Regions from separate parts of the Oryzifoliimicrobium ureilyticum genome, predicted to be linked through region 3. Evidence: predicted binding sites of a transcription regulator. Region 3 holds the regulator's gene; each other region holds the start of a gene.
What was found. The regulator PhoB, encoded in region 3, activates phosphate uptake and scavenging genes when phosphate is short. The targets are predictions, from matches to a motif close to TGTCATNNANCTGTCAT.
Positions count from the first base shown of each region.

Region 1: a site for PhoB is predicted at 1,632-1,648, ahead of VQ830_RS10030 (acid phosphatase). Genes of this name have one in related genera too.
Region 2: a site for PhoB is predicted at 1,464-1,480, ahead of VQ830_RS05205 (BtaA family protein). Genes of this name have one in related genera too.
Region 4: a site for PhoB is predicted at 1,660-1,676, ahead of phnF (phosphonate metabolism transcriptional regulator PhnF). Genes of this name have one in related genera too.

Region 1 covers NZ_JBBBVQ010000006.1:35,097-39,132, forward strand. Annotated here, with positions in the region: gene VQ830_RS10020 (hypothetical protein) at 1-56, opposite strand, end outside; gene VQ830_RS10025 (cytochrome-c peroxidase) at 270-1,559, opposite strand; gene VQ830_RS10030 (acid phosphatase) at 1,775-3,316, shown strand; gene VQ830_RS10035 (hypothetical protein) at 3,456-3,950, shown strand; tRNA gene VQ830_RS10040 (tRNA-Arg) at 4,015-4,036, opposite strand, start outside.
Region 2 covers NZ_JBBBVQ010000002.1:456,059-460,094, forward strand. Annotated here, with positions in the region: gene VQ830_RS05200 (serine hydrolase domain-containing protein) at 1-1,351, opposite strand, end outside; gene VQ830_RS05205 (BtaA family protein) at 1,527-2,771, shown strand; gene VQ830_RS05210 (class I SAM-dependent methyltransferase) at 2,768-3,433, shown strand; gene VQ830_RS05215 (glycoside hydrolase family 25 protein) at 3,605-4,036, shown strand, end outside.
Region 3 covers NZ_JBBBVQ010000039.1:6,684-10,719, forward strand. Annotated here, with positions in the region: gene VQ830_RS27555 (aspartate aminotransferase family protein) at 1-59, opposite strand, end outside; gene VQ830_RS27560 (GcrA family cell cycle regulator) at 465-995, shown strand; gene phoB (phosphate regulon transcriptional regulator PhoB) at 1,157-1,840, opposite strand; gene phoU (phosphate signaling complex protein PhoU) at 1,868-2,581, opposite strand; gene pstB (phosphate ABC transporter ATP-binding protein PstB) at 2,627-3,412, opposite strand; gene pstA (phosphate ABC transporter permease PstA) at 3,435-4,036, opposite strand, start outside.
Region 4 covers NZ_JBBBVQ010000022.1:26,085-30,120, forward strand. Annotated here, with positions in the region: gene dapB (4-hydroxy-tetrahydrodipicolinate reductase) at 1-205, shown strand, start outside; gene VQ830_RS23495 (2,3-bisphosphoglycerate-dependent phosphoglycerate mutase) at 227-862, shown strand; gene phnF (phosphonate metabolism transcriptional regulator PhnF) at 911-1,642, opposite strand; gene phnG (phosphonate C-P lyase system protein PhnG) at 1,744-2,205, shown strand; gene phnH (phosphonate C-P lyase system protein PhnH) at 2,205-2,813, shown strand; gene VQ830_RS23515 (carbon-phosphorus lyase complex subunit) at 2,818-3,927, shown strand; gene VQ830_RS23520 (alpha-D-ribose 1-methylphosphonate 5-phosphate C-P-lyase PhnJ) at 3,924-4,036, shown strand, end outside.

The DNA of each region.
Region 1 (4,036 bases), on a different contig from region 3:
ATCGTAAAGATATACATTGCGAATAACGTGGATACAGCCACAGTCTTTGAAATCATCGAATCTCTCCAGTTTCTGTATTCTGAACATAGGCTGAACGCGCCGAGAAAGCGACCCTTCCTGAACAGTTTTCTGAACGGGAGATGAACAATAACTTGTGAGAGGCCATTTTAACGATATTTTTACAACACTTCTGCGGGCAAAGGCGCTTCCGAGGACTGCAAAACGCAACCGCCGCGTGGCGAAGCAGCGATTTCCCTGACAAAACCGCACTAGTGTCTTTCCAAGTCGGCGTCGGTCAACGTCTTCAAGAAAGCGACAACATCGTCAATTTCAGAATCAGTGAGAGCCGGTTGTCCCTGAGGTTTGCGGCCGAAAGGAGGATCCTGATTGATATTTTTCCAATATTGTTCGGGAAGATCGTTGTAAGAGCGCGCGCTTCCGTCGGCGTTTTTGCCATACCAGCGGCCCGGATCGGTATCGCGCGTCGCATAAAATGCCACGGCATCACGCAGCGAATGAAAAACGCCATTGTGGAAGAAGCTCTTTTTCAAGGCGACATTTCTTAAGCTCGGCGTGCGGAAGAGCCCGCAATATTCCGGCCGGTCCTTGAAGTCCGTTCGGTACGGACCGCACAGACCAAGATCATAATAAGCCGTATCGGCATTGGCTGGAATGGCTGGATTGCGCGGGACCGCGAGCGAAAGGTACCCAAAATCCGAGAATTGCGGGGGGCTACCGTCATTGGCAATTTCGCTGACATGGCAGCTCGAACAATTTCCCTTGTTTTCATCCTGAAAGAGTTGAAGCCCATGCAGCTCCTGCTGCGTCAGGATCGGCTTTCCCGCCAGCCACTGATCATAACGGCTGGAATAGGGATAAAAGTCTTTGGGACTTTCCTGAAAAGCATCGAAAGCCTGAAGAGCTGCAGAAAAGGCGTCATCGGGTCTTTTAAAGATGCCGTCCCCAAAGAGCGCGGCCATCTCATCGGCATACGAGGATTTCGAGAGCGTCTCTGCCACCGCCGCTTTGTTCTTGTTCGCCATTTCGAATGGCGACAGGAGTGGAATAGCGGCTTGCGCCGTGCGGCTATCCGCCCTGCCATCCCAGGTCAGGCCGCCAGTGGGGCCGTTATCGACACTCTCATCGGCTTCATCTTCCGACTCGAAGTAGTGCTCCGTGAATTGCGGGACGGCCTGGAGATAGCGAAGAGAGGGTATGGCGCGGTTGCCCGGCAGATGCAGGTCAGGGCCACCAAATTCGATAGGGCCTGCATCGGGCGATCCAAATGCATGAGCTGGATCGTGGCAGGATGCGCAGGATTGCTGTCCTGATGCGGAGAGGGCCGGATCGAAGAACATCTTGCGACCGAGTTCTGCCAGTGCAGCGGCACGTTTGAAAGCGTCCTGACGCGACATCGGCCCAGGGTTGATACCTTCACCCTGGCCTGCATGCCCGATAGGCACATAGGAAAAGACAAGAATGGCAACGAAAGCGGGCAAAATGCCCGCAATGAGAAAGGCTCTTGCTGACATCGACATGGCGACTTTCGGAAATGGCATTTTATCAAATCGTTCCTGCTCGAATGATCTAGCCAGAAAACCGGCATTCGGTCATGATCTTCGGCAAGCGGAGCGACAAATTGATGACAGCCCTTTTTGGTTATTTCTTTGTCACAAAGCTGACAGGCATCGCGACTATGCCTGTGCCCTATGCGGCGCCGGCGCGCATGCCTCACGACGACGACCGCTCATTGCCCCACTTTACGAGGTCGTTCATGACAATACTTCAACGCATTTCTCACTGTCTGATCGCCGGTACGGCTTGCCTGTCACTGCCCGTCACTTATGCGCAGGCGGCCCCGGCCGGCTACGACAAGATCGATACTGTCGTCGTGATCTATGCCGAAAACCGCAGCTTCGACAATCTCTACGGACATTTCCCCGGGGCGGACGGCCTCGACAATCTTTCCGCGGATGCAAGCAAGCAGCTTGATCGCGATGGAAAGCCGCTAAGCGAACTGCCTCCCGTCTGGGAGGGTCTCACTGCTAAGGGCGTGACGCCCGCCGTCACAGAGGCGCAGAGTGCGCACCTGAGCAACGTGGCGTTCGGCATCGATGACCCCAAGGGTTTTGCCCAGCCTCTTTCCGTGACAACGCGTGACCTTTGGCATCGCTTCTATCAAGAGCAGATGCAGATCGACGACGGAAAGAACGACAAGTTCGCGGCCTGGGCCGATTCCGGAGGCCTCGTCATGGGTCATTACGACGGCGCCAATCTTCCGATGTGGAAGGTAGCACAGAAATATGTTCTGGCCGATCACTTCTTCCAAGCCGGCTTTGGTGGATCGTTCTTCAATCACTTCGAATTGATCTGCGCTTGCGCGCCTTTCTATCCAAATGCGGACAAAAGCCCGGCAAAGGATTCGATCGCCGCTGTCGAAGCGGATGGAAAAACACTCAAGGTTGCGACAAACTCGCCACCATCGGCCTTGGGCGGCGTGCCCAAGTTCGTCCAGGACGGCAACCTGACGCCGGACTTCTATGCCGTCAACACCATGCAGCCTCCCTACCAGCCAAGCGCCAATGCGCCGGCTGAGGGCGGTGACAAAGCGTTCGCGGATCCGGCCAAAGCAACCACACTACCCCCGCAGACGGAGGCCACCATCGGAGACCTTCTCAGTGCCAAGGGCATCGAGTGGGCTTGGTATAGCGGCGCATGGCAAGCGACCCTCGATGGGAAAAACGCCAAATCTGCGCCGAACTTCCAGTTTCACCACCAGCCCTTCAATTACTTCGCAGCTTACGCCCCTGGAACGCCCGCCCGCGCGGAACATCTGAAGGATGGCGGCCTTGATGGCGTCTCCTTCATCAAGGATATCGATGCCGGGAAACTTCCCCCCGTGACCTTCTACAAGCCGCAGGGGAACCTCAACGAGCATTCCGGCTATGCCGACGTGAAGAGCGGCGACGAACATCTGGCAGATCTGATCTCACATCTCGAAAAGAGCCCGCAATGGCCGCATATGCTCGTCGTCGTCACCTATGACGAAAATGGCGGCTACTGGGACCATGTCGCGCCGCCAAAAGCAGATCGCTGGGGTCCAGGCAACCGCATTCCCGCGATCATCGTTTCACCTTACGCAAAGGCGGGAACGGTCGACCACACCCAATATGACACGACGTCGATCATTCGCTTCATCACGGCACGTTATGATCTTCCGGTACTTCCGGGCGTCGCACTGCGCGATAAGGCTCTTGCCGAAAATCACGAGCCACCCATGGGCGACCTGACTGCCGCACTCGATCTATCGAAGTAGTGACCAAAAAAGGAGGCGCGCCTTTGCCCGCCTCCTTCTACGCCGGAGCGTTGCTTTTCTATCCGGCACAATTATTGTCGCTATCTGGGCGAAAGCTTAAGACGCCTTGATAGAAGATATTTCACGAGGAGGATTGGACATGTTCTTCTTGCGCACACAACTGATGCTGCTTTTGGTCGTGTGGCTCGGCGTCAATCCGATTGCTGCTCAAGGCCTTCGGGCATCCACGGCCTTCGAGATAGGGCCGTGGACCGGATCGCCGGTCGAAAATGACGAGGATCATGGGTGCTCAATGTCGATGAAGGTCAGTGCCAAGGCGCTTCTGATGGTTTATGCAAACCGCAACGAAGCTTTCACGATTAGCCTTCGCAACGAAACTTGGAATTTCAAAAAGAACGATAAGATAGATGGTGCGCTTCTGTTCAACGGCTCGCGCTATCCCCTTAGCTCAATAGAAGTTACAAACCCGAAGGTCCTGACGCTTCACGACGGCGCGGAAGAAGAAGGACCAGAATCACTCTTCCGCAAAAGCTCAACCGTGGAATTTCGATTGGGAGATGAGCGGATTATAGCAAAGCTGAGAAAATCTTCAGCCGCGGCCGATGCGCTTTGGGCTTGTGCTGAGCGGAAGTAAGCAGGCGGACAGAGAGGGTTGCCCCCTCGAAGCCAGTCACTTTGATAAGAGTCACATGAGAGAATGGCGCACCCGAAGAGATTCGA
Region 2 (4,036 bases), on a different contig from region 3:
TTTTGCGCAAGAGAACTTGCGGCCCATAAGCGGTGCTGGAAGGCGTCAGGCCCATTCTAACCAAGATCAGTCTGGCTGAAGGAACGATGGCAATGCTTTGTCCATCATGACCTTGCAGCCATACGACATCCTCCGGAAGACCAGCCTGCTGGTTGTTCTGCATACCGGGCGGCGAAAGCCAGTTCTGGGTGCCGCCATAAAGGCCGGCGGATGGTTTAGTTGGCGTTCGCATCGCCTGCATAAACTCTTCCGGAAGCAAGCGTTCGCCCTTCCAGACGCCGTCCTGAACCAGCAATTGTCCAAAGCGTGCCCAATCACGAGGTGTGGCATAAAGATAGGAGCCACCCACATAGGTTCCCTGCGCATCGGCTTCCAAGACAGCGCTGGTCATGCCAAGCGGGCCGAACAGTCTATCATAAGGGAAGGAAAGCGCCTGTTCCGTATCGCCTATCCTGTTCATCCATAGCCGAGACAAAAGAACCGCCGAACCGGTCGAATAAACGAAAGAGGAACCCGGCGGAGCGGCCAGCGGTTTGGAAAGCGGCAAGCGCACCATGTCGCGATCGAGATAAAGCATGCGCGTTGCATCCGTCACAACGCCGTAACTTTCATCGAAAGCCAGGCCGCTTTGCATCGCAAGCAAGTCCGAAAGCTTGATCTTGGCTCGGTCGTCGGCACGCCACTCCGAAAATAACGTATTGTCGGCAAAGGACATTTTTCCGTCCTTCATCATCATACCAACGACAGCAGCGTTCACCGTCTTTGTCATAGACCAACCGAGCAGCGGCGTCTTTGCGTCAAATCCCGGGCCATAGCTTTCGCCTATGATTTGGCCGTCACGCACGACGAGAAGGGCACGTATCCCCGGCCCTGCAAGCTCACTATCGCCAAGCAACGCTTGAACGCTTGGATTGGTTTGACCAGCACCCTCGCCGTCCGGCCATGGTGATGGATTAGCTCCCCCCGCCTGCACAGGAGCATAGGCAAGCGCCTTTTCCGCCCCTTCAAGATCTCCGTCCGGAACGGTCGCGCAACCATAGCGTCCCCGGTAAAGCGCATAAGAGGGAGCGAACAAGCCGAAAATTCCAGCTTTGACGGTCCTGCGTTCCTTATCCACGCTGACACGAATAAATCTCAGGATCGGATTACCGGGCGCCTGGACATCATCTCCAAAAACCTCGCTTGCATCACGACCCGCGATGAAGACATTGGAACAAACAATTTTGGCTGCATAGCCGTCACCTACCCTCAACAACTCGGGTGGGCTCACGGAAAGCCAGGCAACCGCGCCACCAACAATAACGACACAAGAAACAGAAGCGGCAATAACAATAGATTTTAAGAAGCTCAAAAGACGTCCTCCTTAAGCGCGCGAACAAGAGCAGGAAAAGACAACGCGGAAAAGAGCTTTGAAAGACAATCCACTGCTGCAGCATCCTTTACCGGCGCTCTTAAGCGCCCTGCGTCATCAAACTGTAGCAGCGTCGGGTTACACGCCCTCAATCCAAAAGAGGGTGACGACTCAAATGACAGAATTCGCTCCGGATGCCGGCTTCCGCAAGAATGGCAAAATCAAAGCGGCGCTTCTGCGTCATCGGGCTTTGTCGAAAGAGGGAATTTCCGAACGGCTGTTCGGTCTTCTGTTTTCCGGTCTCGTCTATCCGCAGATTTGGGAAGACCCCGACCTTGATATGCAGGCCATGGAGCTCACTTCGTCGCACCGCATCGTCACGATCGGATCGGGCGGCTGCAACATGCTTGCCTACCTCTCTCAATCGCCCGCGTCTATCGACGTCGTGGATCTCAACGCCCATCATATCGCGCTCAACCACCTCAAGCTCGCCGCTTTCAAGAATTTTCCCAATCATGAGGATCTGGTTCGCTTTTTCGCCAGCCCTCATGAGCCCGGGAACAGCGCGCTCTTCGATCGCTACCTGTCACCCGCACTCGACGGGAACACAAAGCAATACTGGCACGGCCGCAGATTCGGGCGCCGCCGGATCACTGTCTTCAACCGAAACATCTACGAAACCGGTCTACTGGGGCGCTTCATCGGCGCGGCACATCTTCTCGCCCGGCTGCACGGCGTCGATCTGACGCGCATGGCGAGCATGCGGACCGTTCAGGAGCAGCGTCAGTTTTTCGACGCAGAGATCGCGCCTTTGTTCGACCGCCCGATCGTGCGTTGGATCACCAGCCGCAAAAGCTCGCTTTTCGGTCTCGGCATACCGCCCCAGCAATATGACGAGCTTGCGGGAATGAGCGAAAGCGGCTCGATTGCTCCGGTGCTTCGCCAGCGACTGGAAAAACTGGCGTGCCACTTTCCGCTCAGTGAAAATTACTTTGCCTGGCAGGCTTTTACGCGCCGTTATGCGCCAAAAGGCAAAGGACCTCTACCAACCTACCTGAAGCCGGAGCATTACTCGACGATCCGCGGCAATGTCGATCACGTCACCGTCAATCATGCGAGTTTCACGGAATTCTTGGCTCGTCAGCCAGCGGCATCGCGAGATCGCTACGTCCTGCTAGATGCGCAGGACTGGATGACGAATGATCAGTTGAACGCATTGTGGACCGAAATCACACGCACCGCACGTACGGGCGCGCGGGTGATCTTCCGCACCGCGGCAGAGCAGAGCATCTTGGAGGGAAGACTTGCTCCGGCGCTCCGCAGTCAATGGTCGTATTTTGAAGAACGCTCCAAGCAACTCACGATATCGGATCGCTCGGCCATCTACGGCGGCTTCCACGTCTACGGCAAAGCGTCATGACCCAAATCAGCGCATCACCGCCAGAACATGGAGCACATGCCGCCCTCATGGACGGGATGTACCGTTATCAAAGGCACATCTACGATCTCACGAGGAAATATTATTTGTTTGGCCGCGATACGACCATACGCGGCCTCGGTATCGAGAATGGCGGCAGCCTGCTTGAGGTCGCCTGCGGCACAGGTCGTAATCTTGCTTTGGCTCACCGGCACTTTCCGCAGGCAGAGCTTCATGGCTTTGACATTTCCGAGGAGATGTTGATCTCAGCGCGCGCAACACTTGCACGCAAAGGCATCAACGCACAGCTTCATGCCCTTGATGCCACGCGCTTTTCGCCTGCAAATTTCAACAGGACCGGCTTTGAGCGAATCATGATCTCATATGCCCTCTCCATGATTCCCGATTGGGAGGCAGCACTTGATTCGGCAATTGATGCACTTTGTGCGGGCGGACAGCTGCACATCGTCGACTTCGGTCAGCAGGAAGGTCTACCGCCGGCGGTGAAAAAACTGCTTCAGGCCTGGTTGGCGAAATTCCACGTCCATCCGAGAAAAATGCTGCGCGCGAACCTGGAAAGGCGTGCCGAAATGAACAAAGCCCAGTTTGATTTTCAGTCTATTGGCGCAGGCTATGCCTGGCGTCTTGTCTACACTGCCCGCTAAGCTCTGCCGCAATGGCCGCCCTTTTCTAGCCGTCGCATGACATTTCGCTTGCAACTAACGGATTATTTACGTTGATATGATGAAAACGAGGGGAAATCCCTCTGCTTTAACCGTCATGCGCGAAGGTCAGCTGTGGGGCGAAAGGGTCATTCGGATAAAGACGGGAATACCATGCGGCGGCTGTTGTATTGCGTTCTGCCTATCGCGCTCGCGTTAAGCGGCTGTTCGGCTGGCTATGATTACCTGCAAACAGCGTCTATACCGCCCCAGCCTCGGTTCAAGGATACCAAGCCGCAAGACTTCGGTGCGAAGCATCCGGAACTTCATCCCATCCATGGCATCGATGTCTCGAAGTGGCAGGGCGATATTGACTGGCAGACGGTAAAAGCTTCCGGCGTCGATTTTGCCTTCATCAAGGCGACCGAAGGCAAAGACGTCGTCGATCCGAAATTCAACGAATACTGGCAACGCGCTCGTGCCGTCGGCATCGCACACGCGCCTTACCATTTCTATTACTTCTGCTCGACACCAGACGAGCAAGCGGACTGGTTCATTGCCAATGTGCCGAAGGCAGCCATGCGTTTGCCACCTGTTCTCGATGTC
Region 3 (4,036 bases):
CGATCGAAACGCAGTGGAGCGCGGGAGTAGGTCTCATAAAGCGGCGTGGTCTCTGCCATGGCGCAGTCTCCGTCGAACAAAGATAAAATGGGAGCCGGCTAATTGCCCCAAACCCAGAAATTAAAAATGCCGCCTTTCGGCGGCGTCTTCACTATCAATCTTCCGCACTGCAATGTCAATAAAACTCGACCTTTAGGCTAAAACACAATAGACCGCGCAGAACGGTACATTTGAACAATGTTGCATAAAAGACTCTCTCAGCAAGCAAGTTGGGGAAAAGATTCGCTGCGATTCGACCGACTCTTGTCACGGAGTCAGCCTCACACTAGGTTAAAACTCAATTACTAGACTGCATAGCGGCGGAACTAGTCACCTAAATGTTGAAGCGTTTCCTACGTCGGACATCGTCCAACGTAAGGCTGACGGATTCTATCGTCACGAGGCGCAGAAAGGCGGATATAGGCATGAATTGGACGGACGAGCGCGTCGAAAAGCTGAAAAAGCTTTGGGCAGAAGGTTTGAGCGCAAGCCAGATTGCAGCACAACTGGGCGGCGTCAGCCGCAACGCGGTGATCGGGAAAGTCCACAGGCTCAACTTGCCCGGTCGCGCTAAAGCTGGTGGCAGCAGTGCCGCAGCCCGTCCGCAGAAGCGCCCAGCGCCCGTTGCACCGCGCGCTACAGGATATCCTCAGCGTGCCCAGACGCGCCCTGCTGTTCGCAGCCAGGAAGCGGTTGTCGTCAAGCAGGAAGTGGATGTCGAAACGGTTGCCGTGCGCCGGCCTTCCACGGACGTCGTCGTGCCAATTTCTCGTCGCCTTGGCCTCACGGATTTGACCGAACGCACGTGCAAGTGGCCTGTTGGCGACCCGCTTAAAGACGACTTTCACTTCTGCGGCTGTGAGGCTTCCGATAGCTCGCCTTACTGCAATTACCACCAGAAGCTGGCCTACCAGCCGGTTTCCGACCGCCGCAAGGTTGCGGCACGGGTCGCTTGATCCACACCGCCTCCGTGATCTTTCAAGCGGGCCTTCGGGCCCGTTTTTCGTTTGGTGAACGCATTCCGCCCGGTGCCCCCCGAAATCGATCAACGAAAATGCCGGAGCTTGGCCCCGGCATCCCGTCACTAACGTTTTTCAGAAGTTACGAGGATGCCAGCTCAGGCTTCCATCGAATAACCCGCCCCGCGGACAGTCCTGATAACATCCTGCATGTTGGAAAAGTTCAAGGCCTTGCGGAGCCGTCCGACATGGACATCGACGGTGCGTTCGTCGACATAGATGTCATGGCCCCAAACGCCATCGAGCAGCTGGGAGCGGGAGAACACGCGTCCCGGCGAGGTCATCAAGAACTCAAGCAGGCGGAACTCGGTCGGACCGAGACGGACCTCCCTCGTCTTGCGATGCACGCGGTGCGTCTCGCGGTCAAGCTCGATGTCGCCGCACTTGAGAACCGTCGACAGGACCTCGGGCTTTGCTCTGCGCAGCATTGCCTTGACGCGTGCAATGAGTTCCGGCGTCGAAAATGGCTTGACGACGTAATCGTCGGCGCCCGTCGATAAGCCGCGGACGCGTTCGCTTTCTTCGCCGCGGGCCGTCAGCATGATGATTGGAAGGCGCTCGGTTTCCGGCCGCATGCGAAGGCGGCGGCAGAGCTCAATTCCAGATACGCCCGGCAGCATCCAATCGAGGATGAGAAGGTCAGGCGCCCGTTCCTGCAAGCGAATTTCCGCTTCGTCACCGCGTCCGATCGTTTCAACGTCAAAGCCTTCGGCCTCGAGGTTATAACGAAGGAGGACGCTGAGCGCCTCCTCGTCTTCAACAACTGCAACTCTCGGTGTCATTAAAATAGCCTCTGCGTTATCAAAAATTTATTCAGTCACGGCACCGACCGTGTTGGCAGTATCGTCCTTCGGACGCTCGCCTTCCGGCTGTGCCCCGGTTGCCATGTAGTAAATCGTTTCTGCAATATTGGTGGCATGATCGCCGATGCGCTCGATGTTCTTGGCACAGAACAGCAAGTGCGTGCAGCTCGTGATGTTGCGCGGATCTTCCATCATGTATGTCAGGAGTTCGCGAAACAGCGAGGTGTACATCGCATCGATTTCTTCGTCGCGCTCACGGATCGATGTCGCTTTGTCCGGCGCCCGATTGGAATAGACGTCCAGAACCTCCTTAAGTTGCACAAGGGCGAGTTCAGAAAGATGTTCCAGCCCGCGCGCCAGCTTGCGAGGAACGCCAGTACTTTGAACGGCGATCACGCGTTTGGCGGTGTTCTTGCCAAGATCGCCGACCCGCTCCAGATCGGCAGCGATACGGATGGACCCCATGATTTCGCGCAGGTCAGCCGCCATGGGCTGGCGGCGTGCGATGGTGATGATCGCCTTTTCGCCGATTTCACGCTCTGCACTATCGAGTATGACGTCGTCCGAGATCACTTTCTGGGCAAGGGCGACGTCACCGTTCACGAGCGCGCGCACGGCGTCCGAAACCATTTGTTCGGCAAGACCGCCCATCTCGGAAATGCGGCGGGTCAGATACTGAAGGTCGTCGTCGAAAGCCGACATGAGATGTGTGGATGGCATTTTCGTTCCTCTTAACAACGGCTGCTGAGTGACGAGACGCCGAAATCAGCCGAAACGTCCGGTGACATAGTCCTGCGTGCGCCGCTCGCGCGGCGATGTGAAAATCTTCGCGGTTTCGTCGAATTCAACGAGTTCACCGAGATACATGAAGGCCGTCTGGCTGGAAACGCGGGCAGCCTGCTGCATGTTGTGCGTGACGATCACGATCGTATAGTCGGCACGCAACTCGTCGATCAGCTCTTCGATCTTTGCTGTCGACAAGGGATCGAGAGCGGAAGCCGGCTCGTCGAGGAGAATGATCTCAGGTTTCACGGCAACTGTACGGGCAATGCAGAGACGCTGCTGCTGACCGCCGGAAAGGCTCTGTCCGCTGGCGTGCAGCTTGTCCTTGACTTCATTCCAAAGGGCGGCGCGGCGCAATGCCGCTTCCACACGCTCGTCCATTTCAGCCTTGCCGATGCTTTCGTAAAGCCGCACGCCGAAAGCAATGTTTTCGTAGATCGACATCGGGAACGGCGTCGGTTTTTGGAACACCATCCCAACCTTTGTGCGCAGCAGGTTGAGGTCCTGCGAGCGGTCGAGAATGTTTTCTCCGTCGATCAAGACCTTCCCGTCAGCCCGCTGTTTCGGATAAAGCTCATAGATGCGGTTGAGTACGCGCAGGAGCGTCGACTTTCCGCAGCCGGATGGGCCGATGAAGGCGGTGACGCTGCGCTCTGGAAGCGAAAGCGAAATGTTCTTCAGCGCTTTCGTCTCGCCATAGTAGAAGTTGAGACCTTGGATCTCGATCTTGGTTTTCTGAGTCACCGGTTGCGGGACTGTCTGTTCCATCGAAGCCATCTTCGCTACTTTCCTATTTGCGTCCGGTAAGGCTGCGAGCAACGATGCTCAAACCCAGAACTGTCAATGTGATGATAAGGGCGCCGGTCCAGGCCAGATCCTGCCATTCCTTGTAGGGGCTGAGTGCGAACTGGAAGATCGTGACCGGCAGGCTTGCCATCGGCGCATTGATGTTGCTGCTCCAGAACTGGTTGTTCAATGCCGTGAACAACAGCGGCGCAGTTTCCCCGGAAATACGGGCGATGGCCAAGAGAACGCCCGTTACCATCCCGGAAAGCGCCGCTCTGTAGGCGACCGAACGAATGACGATCCAGCGCGGCGCGCCGATTGCCGTGCCCGCCTCACGCAGAGCATTCGGCACCAGATTGAGCATATCCTCGGTGGTGCGCACCACCACAGGAATGACGAGAACGGCAAGGGCAATCGATCCGGCCAGCGCCGAGAAATGCCCCATTGGCCGAACGACCAATTCGTAGATGAAGAGGCCCACAACGATCGATGGCGCCGACAGAAGAATGTCGTTAATAAAGCGCACCGCCGTAGTCAGTCGCGTGAAGCGTCCGTATTCTGCCATGTAGGTGCCGGCGAGGATCCCGATCGGCGTGCCGACGATGA
Region 4 (4,036 bases), on a different contig from region 3:
TGGCTTTGCCACCTTGCGTGGCGGGTCGGTCGTTGGCGAACATTCAGTCTATTTCGCAAGCGAAGGCGAGTTGCTGACGCTCTCGCATAGCGCCGGCGATCGTTCAATTTTCTCTCGCGGCGCAATCGCTGCCGCCCTTTGGGCGCGCGACAAAAAGCCCGGCCTTTATTCCATGCTCGACGTGCTCGGCCTCGCCGGCGCCTGATTTTCTCACGGAGGTAATTTCATGACTGGCACTCTCGTCCTCGTTCGCCACGGGCAGAGCGATTGGAACCTTAAAAACCTCTTCACAGGATGGAAGAACCCGGAGCTCACAGAGCTTGGCGTCCAGGAAGCCACGACCGGTGGCAAGGCGCTCGCCGATTACGGTATCAAGTTCGACATCGCCTTCACGTCGGCATTAAAGCGCGCCCAGGATACCTGCCGCATTATTCTCGATTGCGTTGGTCAGCCTGATCTTGAAACTATCAGGAACGAGGCGCTGAACGAGCGCGATTACGGCGATCTGTCCGGCCTCAACAAGGACGATGCCCGCGCCAAATGGGGTGAGGAGCAGGTTCATATCTGGCGTCGTTCTTACGATGTCCCGCCCCCAGGCGGCGAAAGCTTGCGCGATACGGGCGCTCGCGTCTGGCCATACTATCTGACTGATATCTTGCCGCGTGTCCTTTCAGGTCAGAAGGTTCTCGTGGCCGCCCATGGCAACTCGCTACGCTCGCTCGTCATGGTTCTGGACAAGCTTTCCAAGGAACAGATCCTGGCGCTCAACCTCGCCACCGGCGTTCCCATGGTTTACAAGCTGAACGCCGACTCCACCGTTTCGGCCAAGGACGTGCTGGGCGATATGTCCGGCGCTCACTGATATATCGGTCCAGGCGCTCGAGCCGACGAACAGCCTTGAGCGCCCGGACTAATTTTCGACGCTGAACTGCACGCGATCGGCGGCAAAGCGCGTTATGGAGAACTGCACAGGCATGCGCTCCAGATCTGTATTGAGAGCGCGGGTCACGAGAACGATCGCGCCAGCAGCCAGTTCGAGGCTTTTCATATCGGCGGCATCGGCATGTTCCGCCGAGATTTCGGTTTTGGCCCTGATATAATCCGATAGTCCGAGTGCCGCGAAGGACGCGGTGACGGATTGCGTCTCGCGATAAATTTCTGCCAAACCTGGAAAACGGTCTGCTGGAAACCAGGATACCGCCGAAGAAATCGGCTGCTCGTCCGCAATGCGCAAGGTCTCCAGCCGTAAGATCTTCGCTCCCGGTTGAAGCCCGAGCTTTGACGCGATGTCGGCAGAGGCCGCTTCCTGCTTATCGCTCAGCAGCAGACCCCTTGTGTGGCGTACCTGATCGGCTACGCCGCTGGTAAAGCGTGTGCGCAAGCCGATCGGAAAATTCAGACGGTCGCGCCTCTCGATCGCCGTCCCCCTGCCCTGGACAGCACGAACGATCCCTTCTTGCGCCAAGGCGGCAAGCGCGCTGCGTACCGTATGCCGGTTGACGCCAAATTGTGCGGCTAGAACGGTTTCGGGGGGCACCATACCTGTCTGGTCGTACGCCCCTGCCGCGATAGAGGCGCGGATACGATCGGCTATCTGCCGCCAGAGCGCGACTCCGTTCTGTCTTTGCACCTGTCCAGCCATCTCATTCCTTCTATCGGCGTCACACGCTTGTCACGCCGGGATTTTAAAGATAAATCTATGTTGTCTAGTTGTCTATATAAATAGACATTTTGGAGAATGCAATGATTTCTCATGAACCCGATCGCCAACCCGGAAGAAAGCGTGTCGCCGATCTTTTGGCAAAGGCGGAAATGAGCGAACTGAATGCGACTTGGGCCGATGTCGACCCTAAGCCCGCAGTCCAGCCAATTCGAGGGCCTGAAACCGGGCTTGTGATGATCAAGGGGCGCATCGGCGGCGGCGGCTCGCCTTTCAACCTTGGAGAAGCGACGGTAACGCGGGCGACTGTCCGCCTTGAGACTGGCACCGTTGGCCATGCACATGCGCTTGGCACCGACCGCGAGAAGGTCCAACTCGCTGCCATCTTCGAAGCTCTTTGGCAGGAAGCGGAAACACAGAGCTTGGTCGAAGAGAGGCTTCTGAAGGCAATCGAGGCGAGATTGGCAGCGGCAGACAGTCAGAAAGCCGAAGAGACCGCTGCAACGCGCGTCGACTTTTTCACCATGGTTCGCGGGGAAGATTGATGACGATGACATCTGAAGCTCTTACAGGCGGCTTCGACGATCCAGTCTATAATAGCCAGAGCGTGTTTCGCATGATGATGGATGCGATGGCTCTGCCCGGCTCAATCATGACCGTTCGCGCCGATGCCGCGCCGCCTCCGCCCTTTGGACTTGCGGCGGCGATGATTGCTCTGACCGTCTGCGATCACGATACACCGGTTTTTCTGTCTGATGCTTTTGCAGCGTCGCAAGCGCCGGCATGGTTGCGGTTCCACACGGGCGCGCCTCTTGTGTCAGATCCGTCTGAGGCAGCATTTGCCTTTGTCGATGCAACTGCACCCTTTCCGGACTTCGAGCACTTTTCCTTCGGAACGCAGGAATACCCGGACCGGTCCACGACGATCGTTCTGGAGGTCGGATCACTCGTCGGCGGTCATCCTTTGACATTGAAGGGCCCCGGCATTCGTGAAAGCGAAACAATCGCGCCGCTTGGCCTTCCAGGAGGATTTACCGGGATATGGGCTGGCAATCGCGCCCTTTTCCCACGCGGCGTCGATCTAGTTCTGGCCGCGGGCGTCCAGTTCCTTTGCCTACCTCGCTCCCTGTCAATCCAAGCCATGGAGGGCTGATCCCATGTATGTTGCCGTCAAAGGCGGGGAAGCCGCCATTGCCAATGCCCACCGTCTTTTGGCCGACCGCCGGCGCGGGGACAGGACGCTCCCTTCGATTGGTATCGATCAAATTGTCGCGCAGTTGTCGCTCGCGGTCGATCGGGTCATGGCCGAAGCCTCCCTCTACGATACCAAGCTTGCCGCGCTCGCCGTGCGCCAGGCGCGTGGGGATATGATTGAGGCAATCTTCCTGCTGCGTGCCTATCGAACGACGCTGCCGCGCTTCGGGTCTTCTGTTCCACTGGACACGGCAAAGATGAAGATCGAACGCCGCATCTCAGCCACCTATAAGGACCTACCGGGTGGACAACTGCTGGGCCCCACCTTCGATTATACGCACCGCCTTCTCGATCCTTCCCTCCTTGAAGAGGCTGTGATCGATGAACCGGTGAAACGACCTGCCGGCACCGAGCGCGTCATGCGTGTTTCGGAAATTCTTGCCGAGGAAGGGCTTATCGAAGGCGATGGCAGCACTCCCGATGAAGGCAAGGATCGCGATCTGACGCGCGAGCCAATGGAATTTCCGATGCCGCGCGATCTTCGGCTGCAGGCGCTAGCCCGTGGCGATGAGGGCTTTCTGTTGGCGCTTGGTTACTCCACCCAACGCGGCTATGGCCGGAACCATCCCTTCACCGGTGAAATCCGCATCGGCGAGGTGGAGGTGGAGCTGGACGTTCCCGAGCTCGGCTTTGCCGTGTCGCTCGGGACAATTCGCGTGACGGAATGCCAGATGGTCAACCAGTTTAAGGGTTCGGCCAAGGCACCCCCTCAGTTCACGCGTGGCTATGGTCTGGTGTTCGGGCAAAGCGAGCGAAAAGCCATGGCCATGTCGCTTGTCGACCGGGCCCTACGCGCCGAAGAACTCGGCGAAGATATCACCGCGCCGGCACAGGACGAAGAATTTGTCATCTCGCATTGTGACAATGTTCAATCCACAGGCTTCGTCGAGCATTTGAAGCTGCCGCATTACGTCGACTTCCAGGCCGAACTCGATTTGGTGCGGCGCATGCGGCGTGAGTATGAGGCAAAAACCGCAGGCAATCATGACGCCGCGCAGGAGGCTGCAGAATGAGCAATCTCGCAAGCTATAACTTCGCCTATCTCGACGAACAAACGAAACGCATGATCAGGCGAGCTATCCTCAAGGCAATCGCGATCCCCGGCTATCAGGTGCCCTTTGC